Linked DNA regions of Undibacterium sp. 5I1. The protein of the gene in region 1 interacts with the protein of each later gene in a pairwise test. Links are inferred from orthologs where the notes say so. Each region holds a gene or a part of one and is shown on either strand. Other genes may lie near its edges.

What was found.
Region 2: the proteins of RGU72_RS19010 (region 1) and mtgA interact in binary tests that used the Escherichia coli proteins (3 or more experiments, as listed by UniProt). The link is inferred for Undibacterium sp. 5I1 from one-to-one orthologs.

The regions. Positions count from the first base shown.
Region 1 is NZ_JAVIWI010000001.1:4,344,238-4,347,564, reverse strand. Bases 328-3,327 are described here. They hold RGU72_RS19010 (penicillin-binding protein 2), read right to left. Parts: upstream 2,710-3,327; coding sequence 946-2,709; downstream 328-945. Other genes in these bases: rsmH (16S rRNA (cytosine(1402)-N(4))-methyltransferase RsmH), read right to left, coding at 2,978-3,327; ftsL (cell division protein FtsL), read right to left, coding at 2,706-2,981; RGU72_RS19015 (UDP-N-acetylmuramoyl-L-alanyl-D-glutamate--2,6-diaminopimelate ligase), read right to left, coding at 328-946. Also shown: more of RGU72_RS19015, read right to left, coding at 1-327. UniProt on the Escherichia coli protein: Essential cell division protein that catalyzes cross-linking of the peptidoglycan cell wall at the division septum. Required for localization of FtsN.
Region 2 is NZ_JAVIWI010000001.1:4,498,230-4,501,555, reverse strand. What follows is about bases 161-3,159. They hold mtgA (monofunctional biosynthetic peptidoglycan transglycosylase), read right to left. Parts: upstream 2,004-3,159; coding sequence 1,317-2,003; downstream 161-1,316. Other genes in these bases: RGU72_RS19635 (TonB family protein), read right to left, coding at 2,899-3,159; aroE (shikimate dehydrogenase), read right to left, coding at 2,000-2,899; RGU72_RS19650 (hypothetical protein), read right to left, coding at 856-1,320; RGU72_RS19655 (hypothetical protein), read left to right, coding at 462-656; RGU72_RS19660 (hypothetical protein), read left to right, coding at 161-451. Outside these bases: more of RGU72_RS19660, read left to right, coding at 1-160; more of RGU72_RS19635, read right to left, coding at 3,160-3,326. UniProt on the Escherichia coli protein: Peptidoglycan polymerase that catalyzes glycan chain elongation from lipid-linked precursors. May play a role in peptidoglycan assembly during cell division in collaboration with other cell division proteins.

The DNA.
Region 1 (3,327 bases):
GCGTTTTTACCAGACCGGAACCATAGGGGGAGTCCACATGGAAGCTGGTACCAGAGTGTTGCGTGCGAACATTACTTGCAAAGATAACTGCGGCATCATGATGCTCTTTATGCTCAAGGCTATAAGCTAATACCTTTGTTTTTTGCTGAGTCGTTTTGAGATGTTGTACTAACTGGACGCCATAAGCATTATCCAGATTGAGTACTGCTACGCCCAAATCCGGCCAATCAAACAACATGGTTTTGGCAGCAGCATATGCCGCCATATCGCCATGGTAATCAAGGTGATCACGGGTCAAATTGGTCAACAACGCAACGTCAACATGCAGACCATTTAAACGACCTTGATGCAAACCAATTGAAGATGCTTCGATCGCCAGAGCCTTGGCGCCGGTATCTCGCAAATCTGCAAGACGACGCTGTAATTGAATCGCATCTGGCGTTGTAAAGCCTGTTTCAACCAAATTATGTAGTACGCCGTCTTTATAATTGCCAACACCTAAAGTGCCGATAACCGCACTAGGTTTTCCTGTCAAGGACAGGGCTTTTGCCAACCATTGCGAGCAAGATGTTTTGCCATTTGTACCGGTCACCGCAACGGTCAGCATGTCACGATCAGGCTGTGCATACCAGACATGCGCAATCTCGCCCGCTTTGGCTTGTAGTTGCGGGATTGATTTGTGCGGCACTGGCCATGCCGCATCCCAAACAAACTTTTCTGCTTCAAAATCATCTGATTCAAACACCACTGCAGCAGCACCATTAGCAATCGCATCTTGAATATGCCGGCGCCCATCACCAGAGCTACCAGCGATTGGGAAAGCAAAAAATACATCGCCCGCAGCAATCGCGCGCGAATCGGAACTGAGTTGTGAAAGCGGCGTTACAGCAGGAAGCTGTCTTAGCCATTGTAAAATTTCTGTCATGGATTCTTTATGGTCGATCATTACATGCTCTCCTCTACGCTATTGTCAGGAATGATGCTGGTGACATTAGAATCGGGGGAAACATTCATCGACCGTAATACATTGGCGGTAATCGCAGCAAATACCGGAGCAGCAACCGTACCTCCAAAGTGACCACCGGCTGTTGGCTCATCTACCATCACTGCAACAATCACCCGGGGATTAGATACCGGGGCAAAGCCAACAAAGTCAGCCACATATTTTTTGACGTAGTGACCGCCTTCTATCTTGTAAGCCGTACCAGTTTTACCAGCTACCCGATAACCGGCAATGCGCGCCTGCGTTGCGGTACCGCCAGGCTCCGTTACCGATTCCATCATCAGACGCACTTGTTGTGCCGTTTTTTCTGAAATCACCCGATGTGCCACAGGCAATACTTCTGAGCGCTGGAAGGTCAAGGGAATGATGTCGCCGTTACGGGCAAAAATCATGTAGGCACGCGCTATCTGAATTAATGAGACAGAAACACCGTGACCGTAACTCATCGTCGCCTGCTCGATCGGACGCCAAGTTTTAAAGTTGCGCAAGCGTCCGGCAACCGCACCCGGAAAACCAAATTTTGGTTGCTGCCCAAAACCGACTGTAGTGAACAGTTCCCACATCTCTCGTGGCGGCATTTGCAAAGCGATTTTTGCAGTCCCGATATTCGATGATTTTTGTATGACTTGAGCGACGCTCAAAATACCTTCTTTATGTGCATCACCGATGGTCCTACCACCAATCGTCATGGTACCAGGTGCAGTCTGAATCTGCGTCTCCGGCGTAACACGTCCAGTCTCGAGCGCCAGCGCAATCGTAAACGGCTTCATCGTAGAACCAGGCTCAAACGTATCGGTCATCACCCGATTACGCAATTGCGCACCAGTCAACACAGAACGATCATTCGGGTTATAGGAAGGCAGATTGACTAAAGCTAGAACCTCACCCGTCCTGGCATCCAAGACAACCGCACCGCCCGCTTTAGCTTTATGTTTTTCTATCGCTTCTTTTAGATGGGTGTAAGCGATGTATTGAATTTTGCTATCAATAGACAAAGTCAAATCCTTGCCATCATGCGGCTCACGAATCGCCTCGATATCTTCAACGATACGACCCAGACGATCTTTGATGACACGACGATTTCCTGTCTTACCAGCCAGATTTCTTTCTGATGCCAGCTCTATTCCCTCTTGGCCTATATCTTCGACATTAGTAAAGCCGACGACATGCGCCATCACTTCACCCTCGGGATAAAAGCGCTTATATTCTTTACGGGTTTCTATACCGGAAATACCGAGTGCGACAATTTTTTCTGCGATGTCGGCATCTACTTGCCGTTTGAGGTATACAAATTGACGATCCGAATCTAGTTTTTTACGTAACTCAGCCTCGGTCATTTCTAGCAAACCGGCGAGTTGAAGTAATTTTTCTTTTGGCGCTTCCAACACATCATCAGGAATCGCCCATACGGCTTTGACTGGCACAGAGGATGCCAATACCTGGCCGCTTCTGTCAGTAATCCTGCCGCGAGTTGCGGGCAACTCCAAGGTGCGGGTGTAACGACTGGCGCCCTGCTTTTGTAAAAATTCTGTCGTCATCCCTTGCAACCACAGGGCGCGCGCCATCAATGCCAGGAAAGCGATAAATAAGAAAAATAAAACTAAGCGCGAACGCCAGACTGGTAACTTAACAACCAATAATGGGCTAGACGAAAAGGGAACGCCTTTCGCTGCCGCAGTACGTGAACTGCCGGATGAGCGACTCATTTCAGCCCCGCTGCAGTCAAGTATTGTGTACGGTCAGGCGTGACCGGCACCATATTCAGTTCTTTACTGGCGTTCTCTTCAATACGTGCATGCTTGCCAAAAGTAGATTGATCCAGTTTTAGCTGCGTCCATTGCAACTCGTATTGCCTGGCGGCAGCTTGTGCGCGCTCCAATTCGATAAATAAGCGACGCGCCTGGTACTGGGAATTAATCAAAGACAGTGCACACATCATAAGCACAGCGCCAAGCAAAAAATTTAAGCGCCCGCTCATTTTCCACCGCCGAGAATATGCACAGGCAAACGTTCTGCCACACGCAAAATAGCCGAGCGTGCTCGGGGATTGGCCGTGACTTCTGCATCTGAGGGTTTGATTTTTTTGATCAGCTTCATCTCTGGCTGCGGCAAATCAACAGAGCGAATCGGCAAGCGGCGATCTGGTTGCGGCAAGGTCACTTTGGAGGCAAAAAATTGCTTCACAATGCGGTCTTCCAGCGAATGAAAGCTGATTACAACCATGCGACCATGAGGTGCCAGGCTGGCGTATGCCCCGGCCAAACCTATTTCAAGATCTTCCAGCTCCTTATTGATGAAAATCCGTATAGCCTGAAAGGTGCGAG
Region 2 (3,326 bases), 150 kb from region 1 along the record:
TTTTATTTGGGCGACTGTTCAAAACAATCGAGAGATAGCACAGCGCAGACTGATACAGCCAGTTCTCAGCGCAGGTAAGCTAGTTTCCTCTGAGTGCACAACTTTTACGCGTGGTTCCAGAGGAGGAGCGCCAAAACCAATACTTGTTATGACATATCAGTATTCTGCTAGCCCCCATGATATTAGTCGTTATGAATTAACTGCTACCAAGTGGTTTGATACCATCGAAGCATGTGCAGAGTTTAAAAAAACGAATCCTATAAATACAAAATTATGGTACGAAAAAAACAATCCAAGTAAGGCAAGTATGTTTGAAACTGAGCATGATTCATGGGGATTTTTGAATGGTTTACTTTTAGCCACATTTTTTTTAATTTGCGGGTTATTTCACCAAAAATCTTTAAATAAGGATTTTACTGTTTTAGTAAAAAAATTTAAAAGAAGAAAATAAAGGAAGCCTCGTGGAAATCGCCCGCCTTGTGTTTAAAAATTGTAGTTTCGCGTTGCTCGGTTTTCTAGCTTGTAATGTGCATGCACAGACATCAGATTTTGTTCCATCAATGAAGACATCAAGTCCGAAAATTAAATCTTTAATTGTTGCCTGTTCAGGCGCAAAATCTGATCCAGCCATCGGTTGGTGCCTCTTGCACGATTAGCGCACTTAATCGCAATGCTGCGGTTGCTCCAGATAGTAGTTTTACAATCTACAACATTCCTGGCAGTAGCGGGCCATTTCGCGCTAGAGCGACCTGCTCAGATGAACACACCACACCTATTTGATAGACTTATTTACTCATCTCTTTAAATTGAACTGGCATGCTTTCCAGCTCAGCTTCGGCGACGTATTACTGCAATTTACTTCAGCATTTTACTCAAAACTTTTTCACGTAAATCTTGTCCAGCCAGATCATTGCTGTCTACTGCTGATGCAGGGGCTTTCGGTGCGTCGGACTTATTGTCGTGCAGCTTGAGCGTTTTAGTCGTGGGGTTATTATCCAGACACAAAGTATCGGAATAAACCGTCTTGCCGTTAACGGTGCAACGACGCACACCAGCATCTATGGTTACAGCTTGCTGCATATTGGCATTTGGCGTGCTGCTTGTATCTTGCGAACTAACGGACGATTGCATGCCACTGGCATTTTTTAGTTCAGTTGAAATCACATTCGCTGATTTACTCCATCTGGCCCGAGCCTGTGGAAAAGGCAATTCACCATAACGCGCCATGTATAAAACACTCAAGCCTACTGCAGTTAATAACATCATTAAGAAGGAAATAGTCCATAAGCTCATGGAGCCAGATTGTTTTTGATTGATCATGGTAGTTCAGCAGAATTCATTCGTCTTAAGATCAGTTCACTACGCCTTTGCAGGTAGCCGGATCCAGTATTTTTATCAAAGTATCTAGGCTTGGGTAACATGACGGCCAGCCTTGCCGCCTGGGTTGGGCTGAGTGCCGCCGCCGTCACACCGTAATAATGCTGGGATGCTGCCTCTGCACCGAATACGCCGACGCCCCACTCCACTACGTTTAAATAAATTTCTAAGATACGTTCTTTATCCATGCAGAGTTCTAGCATGTAGGTAATAATTAATTCTTGTCCTTTGCGCAGGTAGCTGCGCTGGCCGGACAAGAATAAATTTTTAGCCAATTGCTGGGTGATGGTGGAACCACCAGAAACGACCTTGCCCTTCTTCTGATTTTTCTCATAAGCCTTTTGCAAGGCTTCCCAATCGACTCCTTCATGATCGACAAAAGTATCGTCCTCTGAGGCAATCACGGCACGCTTTAGGTTATTAGAAATCTTAGCGTACGGCACCCACTTCTGTTGAAGTTTGGCGTCGGGATTTTTCTCTTGTAGCAGATCTAATTGATGTCGCATGAAACTAGTAGATGAGGGATTGAAATGTACCCACCAGCAAATTTGCAATAAGAAATACGCCTGCAACAACACAAATAATAATAGTGGCAACAGGATCAGCCATAAAAGGACGCGCTTCATGTTGGCTCCGGTGCTGTTGTCGATACAGGTGCAGTTGCATGTGCAGGTACAGCTAAAGCCATGCGTAAATCAGCTAATATTTTCTGCGTCTCTGGTTGCACGCCGCGCCACAACTGGAACGCAGCGGCGGCTTGTTCTACCAGCATACCCAAGCCATCTCTGGTCTGCGCACCTTGCCCGGCGGCATAGCGCAGAAACGTCGTTGGTTGCGCGCCATACATCATGTCGTAGGCAAAGGTATGGGACGCAAATACACCGGCAGGAACAGGCGGCAGATCGTCCTGCAAACTGGCTGAGGTGGCGTTGATGACGACATCAAAGATGCCCGCTGCGTCAGCAAATGGCACTGCCTTAACTCTGCTATTGCTCGCGGCATCGGGATTGTACTGATGTGCCAGTGCGACTAACTCTCGTGCGCGTACCAAGCTACGATTAGCGATGATGAGTTGTGCCGGATGTTGTTCTAATAAGGGAAGAATTGCACCGCGCGCTGCTCCGCCTGCGCCCAGTAACAAAATACGTTTCGCTTTCAATACTATGCCTGCGTTTTGCACAATATCAGTGACCAGGCCTTGTCCATCGGTGTTATCGCCGATGATCTCCTCACCATCAAACTTGAGCGTATTTACCGCGCCGGCGGCTAGTGCGCGCGGTGTCAGTTGGGTGGCTAATACAAATGCTTCCAGCTTAAAAGGCACGGTGATGTTGGCACCTTTACCGCCCGCAGAGCGGAATGCCTGCACACAATCCGCAAAACCATCTAGCGGTGCCAGCAAACGCTGATAGTCGATATGTTGCACAGTCTGCATCGCAAAGCTGGCATGAATAGACGGCGATTTGCTATGCGCAATCGGATTACCGATCACCACATAACGATCGGGCACTGACGGAGCAATCAATTGCCACCTCCGCGCAATTCGGTTTCTAACTGCTGGTCACGGGTAAATTTAAAACGGGTGATCACTATCCACAAATCGTCTTTATCATTCGAGCGCATATTGGGTGGGAATTTACCAAACGGCGCTGCACGTCTGACGATACGTAAAGCGGCGGCGTCTAATGCGGGATTACCTGATGACTTCTCGACTTTTGGACCGCCATCTTTTTCATAAATAGTGCCGTCCTGAAAAATCGGAATGTACACAATCAACTCGCCATATAATTTTTTGCCGTTTTTTTGCGGAAAATCCAAGGTACCAATATCTTCCACTCGCTTTTGCAAAGTCTTGTAATACACCGCGTAACCAACTGCCTGGGTGCTGGGTGTAATAAAAGTTTTACGGGGGCGCTTATTCTGGTCTTCTATACTTTGCGAAATTTCAG